DNA from 3 places in the Agarivorans sp. D1326 genome. Region 3 is predicted to be linked to each of the others. Evidence: predicted binding sites of a transcription regulator. Region 3 holds the regulator's gene; each other region holds the start of a gene.
What was found. The regulator sigma-54, encoded in region 3, starts transcription at its own class of promoters, with help from an activator protein. The targets are predictions, from matches to a motif close to GTTGGCACGNNNNTNGNNT.
Positions count from the first base shown of each region.

Region 1: a site for sigma-54 is predicted at 3,202-3,220, ahead of ACYFDN_RS04835 (putative urea ABC transporter substrate-binding protein). Genes of this name have one in related genera too.
Region 2: a site for sigma-54 is predicted at 3,515-3,533, ahead of nifH (nitrogenase iron protein). Genes of this name have one in related genera too.

Region 1 is NZ_JBTWEN010000002.1:214,843-220,976, reverse strand. It holds tRNA gene ACYFDN_RS04860 (tRNA-Leu) at 211-297, shown strand; tRNA gene ACYFDN_RS04855 (tRNA-Gly) at 398-473, shown strand; tRNA gene ACYFDN_RS04850 (tRNA-Cys) at 492-565, shown strand; tRNA gene ACYFDN_RS04845 (tRNA-Leu) at 583-669, shown strand; gene ACYFDN_RS04840 (methyl-accepting chemotaxis protein) at 821-2,824, opposite strand; guanidine-I (ykkC/yxkD leader) riboswitch at 3,281-3,376, shown strand; gene ACYFDN_RS04835 (putative urea ABC transporter substrate-binding protein) at 3,436-4,518, shown strand; gene ACYFDN_RS04830 (ABC transporter permease) at 4,529-5,353, shown strand; gene ACYFDN_RS04825 (ABC transporter ATP-binding protein) at 5,353-6,134, shown strand, end outside.
Region 2 is NZ_JBTWEN010000001.1:23,702-29,835, forward strand. It holds gene nifK (nitrogenase molybdenum-iron protein subunit beta) at 1-1,012, opposite strand, end outside; gene nifD (nitrogenase molybdenum-iron protein alpha chain) at 1,103-2,548, opposite strand; gene nifH (nitrogenase iron protein) at 2,591-3,469, opposite strand; gene pfkB (1-phosphofructokinase) at 3,864-4,781, opposite strand; gene ACYFDN_RS00165 (alcohol dehydrogenase catalytic domain-containing protein) at 4,791-6,134, opposite strand, start outside.
Region 3 is NZ_JBTWEN010000009.1:125,033-131,166, reverse strand. It holds gene ACYFDN_RS17160 (HPr family phosphocarrier protein) at 55-324, opposite strand; gene rapZ (RNase adapter RapZ) at 311-1,168, opposite strand; gene ptsN (PTS IIA-like nitrogen regulatory protein PtsN) at 1,195-1,638, opposite strand; gene hpf (ribosome hibernation promoting factor) at 1,647-1,934, opposite strand; gene ACYFDN_RS17140 (RNA polymerase factor sigma-54) at 1,959-3,461, opposite strand; gene lptB (LPS export ABC transporter ATP-binding protein) at 3,514-4,239, opposite strand; gene lptA (lipopolysaccharide transport periplasmic protein LptA) at 4,239-4,718, opposite strand; gene lptC (LPS export ABC transporter periplasmic protein LptC) at 4,744-5,301, opposite strand; gene kdsC (3-deoxy-manno-octulosonate-8-phosphatase KdsC) at 5,298-5,849, opposite strand; gene ACYFDN_RS17115 (KpsF/GutQ family sugar-phosphate isomerase) at 5,849-6,134, opposite strand, start outside.

The DNA of each region.
Region 1 (6,134 bases), on a different contig from region 3:
TGTTTATCGATATCTGTTTTACTTTGGTCGTGTGCAAAGGCTGCTTATTTTTGCTGTGTGATTACAGGAATGGTGTGAAAAGGCAGCGCCTAGATCGCTTTTTAAGCACTTGAATCAACTCCCTTAAAAAATCCGTTGACTCATTTCTGTAATACGTTAAAGTACAACTCGTTTTCAGGGGCTAGCTCCTAGTTAACAGCAAAACGTGTCGCCCGGGTGGTGAAATTGGTAGACACAAGGGATTTAAAATCCCTCGTCTGAAAGGACGTGCCGGTTCAAGTCCGGCCCCGGGCACCAATTTGTTTAAAGAATAAAGCGGCACTAGCTCAGTGTGAGTATAAAGAGTAGCGCAACCTAGTTGTTAGCTCACTTGCACTAAATAGTGATAAAGAATAAAGCGGCACTAGCTCAGTTGGTAGAGCGCAACCTTGCCAAGGTTGAGGTCATCGGTTCGAACCCGATGTGCCGCTCCAAAATTTGTAACGCTGTTTGGCGGGTTGGCAGAGTGGCTATGCAGCGGATTGCAAATCCGTGGACCTCGGTTCGACTCCGGGACCCGCCTCCATTACAAAGAAGAGTTTTGCCCGGGTGGTGAAATTGGTAGACACAAGGGATTTAAAATCCCTCGTCTGAAAGGACGTGCCGGTTCAAGTCCGGCCCCGGGCACCAATTAAAAAAGCCAGTAGCTAACGCTACTGGCTTTTTTGTTTGAACAAAACTAATGCACTTAATTGATCAGCCATACTGCTAGAAAAATTGGCGGCATGTGAATTCACATGCCGCATTGCCTTGCTCTATTCATAGAGTTACTTAGCTTGGCTTAAAGTTGATACTTATTAACTATCTGCTGCAGCTTATCTACTTCTTGTCCAATGCTGCCACTGGCTTGGCTCGCTTCATCTGCAAGAAGCAGTGCAGCATTGGCACCATCAGATATTTGTACAATATTGAGTTCCACTTCGTCCATTACTTTACTTTGCTCTTCAATCGCGCTGGCGATGTTTGTGTTCAAATCAACAACTTCGTCTACACGTTGAGTAATATTGGTAAAAGAGCCACCGGCTTCTTCGGCTTGTTCAACACCGCTAAGTGCGCGGCTGCTAGCATTTGCCATGGCATTAACTGAACTCGACGATCCAGATTGTAAACCTTCAATCATTTTCTGAATTTCATCGGTTGAGGTTTGGGTTCTATTGGCAAGGGTTCTCACTTCATCAGCAACAACCGCAAAGCCACGACCTTGTTCTCCGGCCCGAGCCGCTTCAATAGCTGCGTTTAATGCTAAAAGATTGGTTTGTTCAGCGATGTTTCTAATGACATCGATAACTCCACCTATTGCGCTTGTTTGCTCTTGTAGCTGATTGAGTGAGGTAGAGGTGGTAAGTACTTCTTCATTTATTAAACCAATCGTTGAAATGGTTTCGCTGACAATCGTTTGACCATTAACAACTGCTTGTTGGGAGGCTAGGGTAGAGTCTGCAGCTTTATTCGCATCTTCAGCCATGTTGTTAACAGTGGCATTCATCTCAGCAACTGCAGTAGCTACTTGCTGCGTTTCTAGTTGTTGCTGATTAATTGCATCTCTCACCTCTTGCGATTTTCCATCAATTTGTTGGGTAGCAATTAACATTTCTTCGGAGCCGCTTTTAACTTGTTCTAACAACGATCGTAAGGCTTCTAAGGTGGTTTTATAGTCATGGGCAATGTCAGCAAGTTCGTCAGAACCATATACCGTTAAATCTTGGCTTAGATCGCCTTGATTAACCCTACCTGCTACATAGCGAATTTGTTTTACGGTGCGTCTAATGGATAGATAAGCACCAATCATGAAATAGCAACATACTAGTAGCACCCCGAGTAGGGCAAACAGCATCACGGCTCGTTTTTGTTCTGCACTGGCTTTACGCTTACCTAACCCTTCGCCAAAGTAGCTAAGCGAGGCAGCGGTAAAATCTTCGATTTGACTTAAGCTGTTATTCGCAAGCTGAAAAACAGTATCGGTATTGGTTTTAACTTGTTGGTCTTTAAGAATTTCATCGCGAATCAAATTAACTATTTGCTTTATGCTTTCGGTAGTTTGCTGGGCTTGTTTACCCAGTTTAGTTTCAAACTGTTTATCGTAAGATACCAGTTGTGCCAAGGCTTTATCCATATCATTAAGCACTTCGATGGCATTATCGGTTCTAAACTGAAGATCAGCATTACCCTCAGCGTCGAGAATGCCAAAGTCAGCAATGTCGCCTCCTTTATCTCTTAGCCTAGCTATGTTGCTTTGTAATATAGGTAAACGGGCGGTAGCTATGTCTATTAGGTAATAACTGCTGACTTCAGGATCTCTAGTTAATCCACTATTCGCGGCTACGCTATAGGTGATGGCTCTAATTTGTCTAAGAAAGGCTTCATGTTCTATGAGCAGCTTACCTAAAGAACTTTTACTTTCTGCTAGGGCCTGCCAGCTCTGTTGAGCTTGCTCCATCGACGTTTTATTATCGCCAGAAAGTTGCGAGCTTAGTTGTTGCAGAGTGCTATTTAAATCTTGCTGAATAGAGCTGAGTTCATCTTTGTCGTAATCTGCGCCCATCGTTCTTAGCGTGTTTAGATGCTGGTGCCTCACTACCGAGTTGGAGATACCGGGCAGTTGGTTAACAATCTCATATCCTGCTAACTCATTCCCGGTAAATGTTATTTCTTTATTCATGGTGAGGATTATTGACCCAAAACCATAAACGATTGGCATTAAAAACAAGCAAGTCCACATTATGAACTTGTATTTAAAACCTACTCTGTCACTTAAATAAACGGCAGGGGAAAAAATACTACTCATGCATAACTCCTTTTTGCTGAGTGCCAATCAAGAACGCTTAATTCATCACGCTAATGTAATTAGTTATTCGAGTATAAATATAAAAAATCAAATAGGTATAGCTAAAAGCAATAAGTGATTTACTTAAGGCTCGCTAGTTTCACTTGTTAACTTAAGTTGTTGATGAATATAAGCCTTTGAAGCATCGCGGTAGATTGCTCGTTGCTTATCTTTATATTGTAGCCACAATATTGTTTTCTTCTCACATGTCATAACACGCCCTTGTTTTATTAAGTTTTGGTGCAAAAATCACATGTTTGCACCGTTATGGTGCCTTTGGGTGGCAATTACTGGGGCTTCATTTAGTGATTTATACCTAGATAGAGGGATGCGTTAGCGTTGGCATATCCATTGCTACCTAATACTTGCGACATGAGAGATGTATGGCTCTGCCTCATCAAGAGCCGCTTAAAATTTGCAATAGACATCTAGGGTTCCGGCTGCAACGCAGTGTCTGGACCGAGAGTTGTCAACCTCATAGAGGTTACACGGAGGGATAAAAGCCCGGGAGATGACAATAAATACGTCTCTCATGTTTTTATTTTAAAGTGCATAACCACATTGAGGTGACCATGATAAATCTAATTAAATCTCCACTCCGTACCCTGGCAGTAGCAGCCACCATCGTTAGCGCAAGTGCGCTTAGTGTTGTATCTGCCCAAGCCGCCGATAAACCTACTTATAAACTCGCTTGGACTATCTATGTTGGTTGGATGCCGTGGGACTATGGTGCAGCCTCAGGCATTGTTGATAAGTGGGCCGACAAATACGATATCAATATCGAAGTAGTGCAGGTGAACGACTACATCGAGTCAATTAACCAATACACCGCCGGTGGCTTTGATGCCACAGTAATGACCAACATGGACGCACTAACTATTCCTGCAGCCAGTGGCGTGGATTCAACAGCGCTAATTGTTGGCGACTTCTCAAATGGTAACGATGGTGTAGTACTTAAAGGTGATAAAAGCCTTGCTGACATAAAAGGCGAAAAAGTTAACTTAGTAGAGTTAAGTGTTTCGCATTATTTGTTAGCTCGCGCCTTAGAGTCAGTAGACTTAAAAGAGCGTGATATCAAAGTTGAAAACACCTCCGACGCCGATCTAGTTGCTGCATTCACTACCAAAGATGTAACAGCTGTTACCACTTGGAATCCGCTACTCAGCGAGATTGTGGCAATGCCAGATACCAACATGGTGTTCGACTCATCTAAGATCCCAGGTGAGATCATCGACTTGCTAGTAGTTAATACCGATACGCTTAAGCAAGATCCTAAGCTAGGTAAAGCTTTAACTGGCGCTTGGTACGAGATTATGGCCACTATGTCGGGTGATGATGAATCAGCAATGAAAGCTCGTGCATTTATGGCTGAAGCCTCAGGTACCGATTTGGCCGGTTACGATGCGCAATTGGCGTCTACAAAAATGTTCTACCAACCTCAAGAAGCTGTTGATTTTACCAATAGCGCAACCCTAAAAAGCACCATGGCAAAAGTAGCCGAGTTTTCGCACCATCACGGTTTGTTAGGTGAAGGCGCACCTGATGCTAGCTTTATCGGCATCGAAACTCCATCAGGTGTTTATGGCGATTCAAGTAACGTAAAACTTCGCTTTACAGCCGAGTACATGGATATGGCTGCCGAAGGCAAACTATAAGGCTCTGCCTATGACTCGCATAATTAATAAAAAACCTAGCCGCTTCGTGCGGCTGATGTTGGGCCTACTACCGTTTTTGCTGCTAATTGCTTTATACATGGCTGCATCACAGGCGCGTTTAGCAGACAATCCAAACGATAAGTTATTGCCTGCTATGTCGAGTTTTGTGGAAGCAATTAACCGCATGGCGTTTGAGCCTAGCAAACGCAGCGGTGAGTACTTAATGCTGGCAGATACGCTTGCTAGCTTAACTCGCTTGGCACTTGGGGTGGGGATCAGCGCCTTAGTGGCCTTAATGGTGGGTGTTGCTAATGGCATGGTGCCATTTGTACGTGCACCTTTATCGCCATTGGTTACTGCCATCTCGCTCATTCCACCCATGGCAATTTTGCCTATCTTGTTCATTGTGTTTGGCTTGGGGGAGTTATCTAAAGTGATGCTGATCATCATTGGGATCTGCCCAATTATGATTAGAGACCTGCAGCTGCGCACCGATGCGTTGCCTAATGAACAGATCTTAAAAGCGCAAACTTTAGGTGCGTCTAGCTGGCAAACCATTATTGCAGTAGTTATTCCGCAAATTCTGCCAAAGCTAATCGAAGCGGTTCGTTTAACCTTGGGCAGTGCTTGGCTATTTTTGATTGCTGCAGAGGCAATTGCTGCCACAGAGGGCTTGGGTTATCGCATCTTCCTTATTCGCCGTTATTTGGCGATGGACGTAATTTTACCTTACGTGCTGTGGATTAGTGTATTGGCCTTTGTAATGGATTGGCTGCTGCGCAAGTTGTCGGTGCATGCTTTTTCTTGGTATCACAAAACACAAGGAGACGCATAATGAGCACTCCAATCATTCAAGCCATAGACGTTTGGAAAGAGTACGGCGACAACGTAGTGCTAGAGCGCTTAAACCTAAGTGTTGAAGAAGGCGAGTTTGTTAGCATTGTAGGCGCCTCTGGCTGCGGTAAATCTACTTTTCTCAACTTGCTATTGGGAAATGAAACTGCCAGCCGTGGCAAGCTTTTGTTAAATGGCGAACCGTTACCTAATGAACCAGGGCCAGAGCGTGGCATTGTGTTTCAAAAGTACTCCGTGTTTCCCCACTTAACGGCTGTACAAAACGTTATGCTAAGTGATGTATTTGCTAAAGCGCCAGTGCTTGCGAGTCTATTTGGTAAAGCCAAGCAACAGGCTTACAGCCAAGCAATGGCAATGTTAGATAAAGTAGGTTTAACAGAAGCCGCGCATAAATACCCGACTGAGATGTCTGGCGGTATGCAGCAACGCTTGGCAATTGCTCAAGCCTTGATGAAAAAGCCAAAGATATTGCTACTAGACGAACCCTTTGGCGCGCTTGACCCCGGCATTCGTAAAGACATGCACAAGCTAGTTCATCAGTTGTGGCAAGAGCACAAACTTACCATTTTTATGATTACCCACGATCTCTCAGAAGGTTTTAGCTTAGGCAACCGCCTATGGGTGTTTGACAAGCATCGTCATGATGCACAGCACCCCGAGCGCTTTGGCGCGCAAGTCACCTTCGATATTCCTATTAGCAAAGACAGCGATGCTGCTCGCTTTAGTGAAGAGATGAAGCCGATTATTGATAAGTCGGTGGC
Region 2 (6,134 bases), on a different contig from region 3:
TGCCAGTTAACTCGGCAATCTTAATAAGAAATTCGTCGGTCCAATCTAAGCCCATTGGAATTTGCAATGCAGGAACCTCATGTTTCCAAGTACCTTCCACAAATTTTTTGGTTTTAGTTAGCTGATCAGGCTGCAATAACACTGTTGTAATTGCGTTAGGTGCGTCTTCAAGCTCACTTAGCGGCGTACCACCAGCATACATGCGATACTCACCGTCAGCAGGTGTATCCAACACTTCTGATGGGTCACTAAGTAGGCTGTAATCCACACCCATTTGTTGCATCATTTTGTGAATAACACGGTAGTTACCTAAGTAGGTTTCAAAACCTGGTATTAGGTTAATTTTGCCGTTACTGCCTACCGTTTTATCGTCCATTTTGTTTAGGGTGAAATAGCGAGCAAAGCCCTCAAACATCCCGTCCCAACCAGTTACATGGCTGCCTACAAAGCTCGGTGTATGAGCAAAAGGTGTAGGTAGTTCTTTAGGAATGTAACCTTCTTCTTTGGCATTACCGATAAAGGCGTTTAAGTCATCACCAATTACTTCTGCCATACAGGTTGTAGACACGGCAATAACTTCAGGCTTATACAATGCTAAAGAGTTTTGCAGACCATCAAACATGTTTTTCTGGCCGCCAAATACCGCTGCGTCTTCAGTCATTGAGTCTGATACACAGGCAACAGGCTCTTTGAAGTGGCGGTTAAAATAGGTACGGAAATAGGCTACACAACCCTGAGAACCATGCACATATGGCAGAGTTTTCTCGAAACCTAGCGCACACAATACCGAACCTAATGGTTGGCAAGCTTTGGCTGGGTCTACGGTTAGGGTTTTACGAGAAAAGTTAAGATCTTGGTATTCTTGAGTGGTGGTCCACTCAAATACTTCTTTGATCTTCTCGTCGCTGACACCTTCTTCATGATCGCTACGCTTCCGCGCCATCATGTCTTTATACTCTGGCTGTTCAAACAAGGGGTAGCCAGGTTTTATATCATCTACTTGTTGACTCATTGTATCTCTCCTTTCGCGCCACTCATCTGTGAACTACGAATTGAGTTAATTTTTTAAGCGCTATTGCACTCTTCCTGATCTTGCTAGTACTTAAGCGGCTGCTATGGCACTCTTCCATGGTGGCGTTAACTTGTCCCAACAAGGGTTGTTTAAGGTCATGTCCATGTCGCGGGCAAAAATAGCGAAGCCATCAAAACCGTGGTACGGACCTGAGTAATCCCAGCTGTGCATTTGACGGAAAGGAATACCCATTTTTTGGAATATGTATTTCTCTTTAACACCCGCACCTATCAAATCAGGCTTGAGTTTGTCGGCAAAAGCTTCTAGCTCGTAACCCGTTACGTCATCGTAAATTAGCGTGGCGTCTTTCACTTCTGGTACAGTTTTGCTGTAGTCATCGTTATGACCAAACTCATAACCAGCACCAACAATTTCCATACCTAAGTCTTCATAGGCACCAATTACATGGCGAGGACGTAAACCACCAACATAAAGCATCACTTTCTTGCCTTCTAAACGAGGGCGATACTTATCCACCACTGCCTGCCACTGCTCTTTATATTTAGCGATAACTTCTTCAGCCTTAGCTTGAATTTTCTCGTCAAATTTAGCGGCGATAGCGCGCAATGACTCTTCACACTTGGTAGGACCAAACAAGTTGTACTCCATCCAAGGGATGCCATATTTCTCTTCCATATGACGACATATGTAGTTCATTGAACGGTAACAGTGAACTAGGTTCATTTTCACTTTTGGCGTGTTCTCTAGCTCCGGTAAAGTACCGTCACCAGACCACTGTGCAACTACTCGAAGACCAATTTCTTCTAACAAAATACGCGAAGACCAAGCGTCACCACCGATGTTGTAATCACCAATAATGGCTACATCGTAATCGCTAGTAGCGACTTCTTTGTCTTCCGATTTATCCAATACGTAATCACGTAGAGTATCGTTAGCAATGTGGTGACCAAGCGATTGACTCACGCCGCGGAAACCTTCACAACGAACTGGAACAATGGTTTTGCCAATCTCGGCGCCTTTGGTTTTAGCCACGGCTTCGATGTCATCACCAATTAGGCCAACCGGACATTCAGATTGAATCGAGATCCCTTTAGCTAAGGGGAATAACATCTCAATTTCGTCTACCATGGTTGCTAGCTTTTTATCGCCACCAAACACAATGTCACGCTCTTGGAAATCAGAGGTGAAGTTCATGGTGCCAAAGCTATTTACTCCGGTATAACCGGTGTAATAGTTACGACGACCAGCGCGCGAGTATTGACCACAACCCACTGGACCATGAGAGATATGCACCATATCTTTAATTGGCCCCCACACTACCCCTTTTGAACCTGCATAGGCACAACCGCGGGCAGTCATAACACCAGGAAGTGACTTACGGTTAGCAGTAATACAACTACCACCTTCGCTGTCGTTTGCACCTAGGTGTTTTTGGCGATCTTTTTTGGCTTTTTCTGGATAGACTTCCAACACTTCATCAATCAGTGCTTGAGTCTCTGCTTTTTTATCTGACATTGCTGCCTCCTATAGCATCAATTTACTCACTGAAATGAGTGATTAAGCTGTTGCTTCTTCAGCTACTTGACCAATGATTGATTCGTCTTCTTCATCCATGATGCCGAATTCCATCAACAACTCTTCGAGCTCATCCATAGTTACCGGTGTAGGCACTACAAACATTTTGTTGTCGATGATTTTCTTGGCTAGGGTGCGGTATTCGTCTGCTTGATTACATTTAGGGTTGTATTCAATTACTGTCATACGACGAATTTCAGCTTGCTGTACAACGTTGTCACGCGGTACAAAGTGAATCATTTGAGTGCCAATTTTGGCTGCTAGCGCTTCAATTAATTCATCTTCACGGTCACATTTACGTGAGTTACAAATAAGACCCGCTAATCGAACACCACCAGTAGCAGCATACTTACAGATACCTTTAGAAATGTTATTTGCTGCGTACATCGCCATCATTTCACCAGATACAACGATGTAGATTTCCTGAGCTTTGTTTTCACGAATAGGCATGGCGAAACCACCACACACCACGTCACCTAGTACGTCGTAAAATACAAAATCTAGTTCTTCTTCATAAGCGCCTTCTTCTTCTAAGAAGTTAATCGCTGTGATTACACCACGACCAGCACAACCAACACCTGGCTCTGGACCACCAGACTCAACACAACGTACACCGCCGTAGCCCACTTTAAGTACATCTTCTAGTTCGATGTCTTCAACCGAACCAGCTTCCGCTGCCATTTCCATAATGGTGTTTTGCGCTTTTGCATGTAAAATTAGACGTGTTGAATCGGCTTTTGGGTCACAACCAATAATCATCACTTTTTTGCCCGCTTCCGCTAAAGCACCAACTAAGTTTTGAGTAGTGGTAGATTTACCAATACCGCCTTTTCCGTAAATTGCACATTGACGAATAGCCATAACATTTCTTCCTATTAGCTTGATAAATGGTTCCCACTGTAGCTATTGCCAGAACCGTTCCAAACTCCTAAAAACAAGATAAGCCATTGTATTTACAATATTTATTACTATTTGACGGCAAATTATTGAGTACACAAGACAAACAATTTAGGCTGCAAATGTAGGCTTTGTCGTAAATACAACTAGACGCTTTAGGGGAGCTAGAGAGATTTCTGCTAATCTGTTCAGAAAATCTAAAATAGGAAAGAAGTCGGGTTCGATAGGTAAGCCTAAGCAACAGTAATGGCATTGTTGCTGCTAACAATAGATCAGACGATTGCCTTTTATTAATTTAACTAGGCCCAATAAAAAAGGCTTATCTTTCGATAAGCCTTTTTGCTGTAGCTTCTAAAACTTAGTTTATTTCTTTTCTAAGTTTCTCTACTTGATCAAGTGAACCTAAATCAGTGCCCTGTCGACTAGCGGATGCAGCGCCACAAGCCAAGCCATAAGGTAAAGCCTGAGCTAATGATTCGCCTAAACTTAGGCGCCAAACCAACCCGGCCACCATAGAATCTCCGGCCCCAATAGGGTTAGCTTCAACAATGCTCGGGCTGGTAAACTCGGCGCATTGCTGTTCATTTGCCATTAACGCACCTTTTTTACCCAGAGACACTACTAAGTTCTTAGGTCCCATGGCGAGTAAAGCTTGGGTCCAGCCTTGAGTTTGTTTTAACTCCTCGCTACTTAAACCCAATAGCTCTTGAGCTTCGTCAAGGTTAGGTTTAACTAAGCTTGGCTGAGCCAATATCCCTTCTCTCAGAGCCTCTCCACTGGTATCTAATACCGCATGTGCGCCAGCACTTTCAATCAGTGTAATAAGCTCTGCATAAAAGTTTGCTCTTACGCCCTTAGGTAAACTGCCACCCAATACCCACCAGTCACCTGCGTGGAGGTTTTGTTTAACTTGGTCGACTAAGCTTTTTAGCTCTTCAGGGCTAACTTCTGGGCCTGCTTCATTCACCTTAATATGTCGCTTATTCCCCGCTTCCACAACAGTAACGTTGGTGCGGGTTTCGCCTGCTATTTGAGTAAATTGGCTTTTAATGTCCATTTTACTCAATTCGCTTGCTAGGCGTTGACCAGTAAAGCCACCAATAAAACCCATTGCGGTGCTTGTTACACCAAGGTTTTTAAGCATCCGAGATACATTAAAACCCTTTCCACCGCAATCTAGGCGTGAGTGATTGGCACGACTTACACTATCAAAAGCAAACTCATCTATTTGCAGCTCTAAATCAGCAGCTGGATTTAGTGTTAATGTGTAAATCATTGTCATTCCTTATAAGTAAGCTTCAAACAAGGCTTTTTCTGCTGCAATGTTCCAGGTGTTACCTTTACCTAAGGCGTTTGCCACAGTAGGTAACTGTTCAGCTAGTTCATCTAAACCTAATAGCGGTAAATCTTCTAGTTGTGGGAAGATCAGGATCTTGCCTGGGTACTTAGCATCAATCATCGCTTCAATACCATCTTTAGCCACATTCATACCGCCAATAGCTGCTACACAAATGGCAGGAGCAATGTTACCCGCTACAGTGTTATCCATCACTACAGTTTGGTCTTCAATTGTTAAGCCTGAAGTACCTGTGTATTGGGCATTACTAAGGTAAACAGAACTAAAGTCTACCGGTGCCAAGGTGCCATTAGGAACACCAGCAAACAATACCAACATGCCGTCATCTTTCATAAAGGTAGCTGACTCGGCCATGATATCGGCATTTGGTACACACACCACTACGTCGTCGGCTAACTTGCCTTTACTATGAGACTCTACAAATTCTGGCAGGCTCACTGGGTTGTTAATTGGGTTGTAAGTCACCAATTCACAGTTGTTGCTTTCGGTTAAGCTAGCAAAACGCGCTTCAATTTCAGCTAAACGCTGGTCGTTAATGTCGGTCACAATCACTTGACGTGGACCGTCTTTAAGCTCAATTGCGCGCTGAACATGCATTTGACCCATTGGGCCACCGGCACCAACAAAAACAGCAAAGCCATCTTTTCTTAAATCACAGCGGTTGCGCTGCTCACCGTAGGAGTCGGCAACATCTACACCACTATTACCAATAAAGGCTACGTAGTCGTAATGTAAACGGCCAACATCGGCATTTACTAAACCATCTACTGGTTTCTTACCGACCATATTCATGGTGCCGCGACGGGCAACATGTTTAGCAATACTCGTTAGTTCGTCGGCTGATTGTGGTGCTAGTACCACAATGTCATCAAAGCCTACGCCATCGGTAAACTCAGCAACTGCTTGCTCTAAGTTGCCAGCGTTAATGTCGTTGCGAATCAACACATTTTTAGCTTTGCTTTCTACCAAAAGACGAAAAGCTTCCGGTACGTTGCTAAGAATTACAGTGGCAGGTGCTTCTAGGCCTTTAGAAAAGCCATAAGCTATTTGGTCATCAGCTTGGCCAGTAATCCACATTACACCGCCTTGTTTTGGCTCTAAGCGACGACGCTGGGTATAAGACGCCCAAACACATCCCCAAGGCTCAAGTAAGGCTGCTTCAGCAAAACCTAATTCGTCAGACACTTTAAGCAAACATGAACCTGTATCAGTTTCTAATACTTCTGGCCCAATTAAGTGATACTGAGTTAATCCGCCAGGAACCGTGTAACC
Region 3 (6,134 bases):
TTATTTTGTTATGTGCTGCTTGCTAATTGTAGCTTGGCTTTATTGCGTATAGATTTATTCTTCGTTGAAGTTAGCTTCTACTAGGGCTTGAACCGCATCTAGAGCGGCTTCTGCGTCTGCGCCTTCAGATACTATGGTTAGCGTACTTCCTTGCGCACTGGCTAGTACCAGTAGGCCCATAACGCTGGCTGCAGAAGCCGTTTTCTCCCCATCGATAATACTCAGCTCAGCGTCAAATTGCTGTGCCAGCTCAACCAACTTGGTGGCAGGACGTGCGTGCAGACCTAATTTGTTTTTTACTACTACTTGTCTAGTGAGCTTCAAGGCGATGTTCCAAAGTTCGGTGGCGTCGTTGCACTTTTCGATGAGCGCTAAAGAGGCTAGCAAGTTGCTCGGCCACATACACCGAGCGGTGTTGTCCGCCAGTACAGCCAATCGCAATGGTTAAATAGGCGCGGTTGTTAGCTTCTAAATGCGGTAACCAAGATTGCAATAACTGGCTAATCTGCTCGATATATTGAGTAACTAAAGGCTGCGCAGCCAAGTATTCTTGCACGGCTTTATCTAAGCCGGTAAGTGGGCGTAGCTCTTCTTGCCAATGTGGGTTAGGTAAAAAACGCGCATCAAACATGTAGTCGGCATCGTTAGGCACACCATTTTTAAATCCAAAGGATTCGAACACCAAAATTAGCTGTTGTTGTTGGTCACCAGTAACGCGCGAGCGAATTAAGCCGCTTAGCTCGTGTACAGATAAACGGGAAGTGTCGATACGCAAATCGGCATTTCTAGAAATGGGGGCTAATAGCTCGGTTTCTGACTCAATCGCTTCTGCTAAAGATAAATTGCTTTGGCTAAGCGGGTGTACCCTGCGTGTTTCGCTGTAACGGCGGATCAGCGCTTCATCCTTCGCATCTAAAAAAATGCTTAATAGATTAATGTCTGGTCCTGCATCTCGTATTAGCTGTCCTACCGGTGATAGCTCATCGGGAAGATTTCGAATATCAATGCTAATTGCTACTTTAGAATAGGTTTTTTTTAAGTTGTCGATAAGTGATTGCCAAAGCACAACCGGCAAGTTGTCGACGCAATAGTAGCCGAGATCTTCCAATACTCTTAAGGCGACGGTTTTACCTGAACCCGAGCGCCCACTAACGATGATCAGTTCCATGATAATCCCTAAGGCTGATAAGAGTATTAGGCTACCATGATGTCGTACAATTCGTCATCACTTTGTGCACAACGAAGTTGTTTACATATTTGCTTATCGTTAAGTTTTTCAGCTACTTGAGCAAGAGTATTAAGATGTTGCTTACATTGGTCTTCGGGTACTAGTAATGCAAATACCAAGTCTACTGGCTTGTTATCTATAGCATCGAAGGAAATAGGGGGATCGCAACGCAAGAAAACCGCTGTGGCTTGATGCTGGTTGTCGATACGGCCATGAGGAATAGCAATACCTTGGCCAATACCTGTGCTGCCCATTTTTTCTCGATTTAACAAGCTTTCAAAAATGCATTGGGTAGTGGTATCAAGCTGTTTGGCAGCCAGTTCGCTTACTATTTCTAGGGCGCGTTTTTTTGAAGAGCATTGAACTGCACTTTGGGTGCAGTCCAAGCTAAGTACTTTATTTAGTTGCATGGGGGTGGCTAACGTTTGTTAAGTTTTTCTTTATGTTTGATGACTTGGCGATCAAGTTTATCAATCAGGCTGTCGATGGCGGCATACATGTCAGAATGCTCAGAGGTTGCAAATACTTCGCCGCCGTTTAAATGTAATGTGGCTTCAGCAATTTGGTTCAGTTTTTCTACGTTGAGGATGACGTGAACGTTATTGATCTGATCGAATCGTCGGGTGAGTTTGGCAAACTTGGTGTGGACATATTCTTTCAAAGATTCAGTTATTTCTACGTGGTGTCCAGTAAGGTTAATTTGCATTGATATCTTCCCCTTTTAGTGGCCTTAGATAAGGCTCTTACGTTGGTTAGAAGGTGGAATTGCTAAAGACTCACGATATTTAGCAATCGTACGTCTTGCCACCTTGATCCCCTGATCTGCCAAAATATCAGCAATTTTGCTGTCGCTGAGTGGTTTACTGGTATTTTCGGCAGCTACCAGTTTCTTGATTAATGCACGAATAGCGGTTGATGAACACTCACCCCCGCCATCGGTAGCCACATGGCTAGAAAAGAAATACTTAAGCTCGAAGATGCCGCGAGGTGTATGCATGAATTTTTGGGTGGTTACCCGGGAAATGGTGGATTCATGCATTTCTACAGCTTCTGCAACATCGTTCAGTACCATTGGCTTCATGGCTTCTTCGCCATACTCAAAAAACGCCTGTTGATGATGAACAATGCAGTTGGATACTTTTAATAGGGTTTCGTTGCGGCTCTCGATACTTTTTATAAACCACTTGGCTTCTTGTAAGTGGCTACGAATAAACTGGGTATCGTTAGCGTTGGTAGAGGTTTTACTTAAAGATGCGTAGTGCGAGTTAACACGCAACTTAGGCATTGCATCTGGGTTGAGTTCTACAACCCAGCGTCCTTGGCGTTTTACAACCGATACATCCGGGATTACATACTGGGCTTGATTAGGCTCAACCGCGTTACCAGGTCGAGGTTCAAGCGTATGAATCAAACGCATGACTTCGCGTAACTGGTCTTCTTTAAGTTTGGTTTTGCGGGCTAATAGACGAAAATCGCGATTAGCTAATACATCAATGTGATTCGAAACTACATCTTTGGCTTCATTTAGCCAAGGTGTGTCTTCGGCAAAACGGCTTAATTGGATTAGTAAACACTCTTGCAGCGAGCGCGCTGCTATACCAACAGGGTCGAAATGTTGGATGCGTTTAAGTACTGCTTCTACTTCATCTAGCTCTACGTCTAAGTCATTGTTATCGCTTGAACGTAAGCCTTCTAATAGCTGCTCACAGTCTTGGGTTAGGTAGCCCGATTCATCTACCGCATCAATAATGGCTAAGGCAATAGCTTGGTCTACTTCACTAAATGGAGTAAGTTGCATTTGCCACAATAAGTGGTCTTGTAAAGAGTCGACAGTTTCGCCCTGAAACAACATATCGTTGTCATCGCTCACGGCGCTGCCAGATGAGCTGGCTGGGGCAGAACTGGCGCTGTAGATATCGTCCCAAGTAGAGTCAACAGGAAGGTCGTCAGAAACAGTTTCTTGATTAATGGCATCACCTGCTTCAATTTGACTGTTGTCTATGTCCGCAGTGGATTCGGCCTCGGTAGACTTCTCATTGGCAGATTTAGCGTCGGTTGCGTCACTATCACTGGCGTGAGACTCATCCGCCTCAAGCAGAGGGTTACTTTCCAGAGCCTCTTGAATCTCTTGCTGTAAATCCAGTGTTGAAAGCTGGAGTAAGCGAATGGCCTGTTGTAACTGGGGGGTCATGGTTAACTGCTGACCAAGACGCAACTGCAAAGATGCTTTCATTAACTACCGCTGTTCCTTCTTCTTATTGTCTTTTTTTAAACTTGCACTTTAACTATAGCTTGAATTGTTCTCCGAGATAAACTCGTTTCACATGTTCGTTTTCGAGAATTTCTTCTGGCTTTCCTGAGGCTATCAATTCGCCTTGGCTAACGATATAGGCATGCTCACAAACATCGAGAGTTTCTCGAACATTGTGGTCGGTAATTAGTACACCTAGACCGCGATCACGTAGGTGTTCAATGATCTTTTTAATATCGATAACAGAAATAGGATCTACCCCTGCGAAGGGTTCGTCAAGCAAAATAAACTTGGGTGCGGCGGCTAGCGCTCGAGCAATCTCAACTCTTCGGCGTTCACCACCCGACAAGCTCATGCCTAGGTTTTTGCGAATATGGCCAATGTGAAACTCTTCAAGAAGGTCGTCTAATGCACCAATTTGTTGCTCTTTATCGAGGTCTTTTCGGGTCTCTAATACGGCAAGAATGTTCTTCTCCACAGATAAGCGGCGAAAGATAGACGCTTCTTGCGGAAGGTAGCCAATGCCTTTGCGTGCGCGGGTATGCATCGCTGTACTCGAAATATCGTCATCATCGATGAGGATGCGGCCTTGGTCACGAGGCACCAAACCCACCACCATGTAAAAAGTGGTTGTTTTGCCAGCACCGTTTGGACCTAACAAGCCAACAATTTTACCTGTTTCCACATTTAGACTTACGTTTTTAACTACCTTACGGCCCTTGTAGGCTTTAGCTAGGTTTTCAGCAATTAGGGTACTCATTATTGCTGGTCTTCCTTGGGCGTTAGTTCGTCAAGCTGCTGAGGCAGGAAAATAGTGGTTACACGGCTGTTTTCGTCGCCTTGTGCCACCATTTCTTGTTTATTGATGCTGTATTTGATCATTTTACCTTTTACCAAGCTCTCTTCTTGTTTGAGCTGAGCATTGGTAGTGAGTGTTAGCGTTTGGGTTTTTAGGTCGTAACGCACTTCGTTAGCCTCAGCTTCAATTGGCTTGCCGCTATCAAGTAATTGATAAAACGTTGCTGGTTCGCCTTTAGCGATCATTACTTCGCTGCCTTTTTCCTCGCTACCAATAACACTGAGTTCTTCGGCGTGCATTTTAATCGAGCCTTGAGTCACCACAACATTATTGTAAAAGGTGACTCGGTTTTCTTTGATATTGACCTGCTGGCGGTCAGCATCAACAATAATTTGTTTGTTGAAGTCGTCTTCTAGTGCTTGTGAACCCCAAGAAAGCATAAACAAGCTAGCCGCAAGTGCTAACTTACTCTTGTGGGTTGTGGTAAACCGCTTCGATATCATCTAATAAAGTCACTATTTCGTTGGCTAAATCACCGTCCATGCCAACGCCATACAGTTCGTATGAAGGGCCATAAACGGTAACAGGTTGATCGCTGCTCATGGTTTCTGTTTGCAGGTCGATCTCCAATTTTTCGGTTATTAAGTCGCGAACATACTCGCCACGGCTTAAATTTTTAATTACTACATTGTCATTTAAAATGACGTTTTGCTGCTGCTGTACTGTAGCGTGATCGGCCACAATTTGCCATACAGGTTGGCTTGGATCTGGGTACACTAAGATCTTAGGTTGAGCAAAAGTTGTGTGCTTAAGTTGTTCAAAAAACTCCATTTCCTCAGCATAGATTCGATAGCGCGGGCTGCCGTCTTCGCCAAAACTCACGCTGTAGAGCTTTTCGGCAACAAAGTTTGGTTTGCTGGCTTCGCGTTTAGCACTTAGCTGCTGAGTTTCCGACGGGCTAAGCTGCCACAGCACCAAGGCTAAGAGAAATAAGCCCGCAAAGAACCAGGTTGGGCGATTCATACACTCATACCTTGAGCATTATCAAGCTCGCCTTTTGCTTGCAGTATTAGATCGCAAAGCTCACGAACTGCACCAAAACCACCACGGGTTTGGGTGATAAAGTTGGCACGTTGTTTACACAAGGGGTGAGCATCTTGCACGGCTACACCTAAACCACAGGCTCGCATTACTGGGGTGTCGACCACATCATCACCAATATAGGCTACGTTTTCAGGTGCTAATGACAATTGTTCAAGCATTTGCTGGTAGGCGACGAGTTTGTCTTGTTGGCCTTGGTAGATACGAGTAATTCCTAAAGCCTGCATACGCTGTTGCACAATATTAGATTGTCGACCAGTGATGATAGCGACTTCGACGCCGATATTCAGTAGCGCTTTAATGCCAAATCCGTCGTGGGTATGAAAGGCTTTAAGCTCTTCTCCGTCATTGCCCATATAAATGCGACCGTCTGAGAAAACCCCGTCTACGTCGCAAACTAAAAGTTTAATTTTTGCTGCCGCGTTGAAATTGCTCTGGCTTACCGCGCCATAGGGCGTGTTAATTGTCACTAGTAAACTCCAGCTTGTAATAAGGTATGCATATTAAATGCACCCACAACGGCTTTATTGTTTAGCACAAACAAACCGTTAATTGACTTGGTTTTCATTAACTTTAAGGCATCAAAGGCTAGCCAATTGTCGTCGATCACCTTGGGGTTTTGCGTCATCACTTGGCCAATTTGGGTATCATGAATGTCGATGCGCTGATCAAGGATACGACGCAAGTCGCCATCGGTAAAAATGCCTGCCAGCTGTTGCTTAGAATCAAGTACTCCCACCATGCCTAAACCTTTG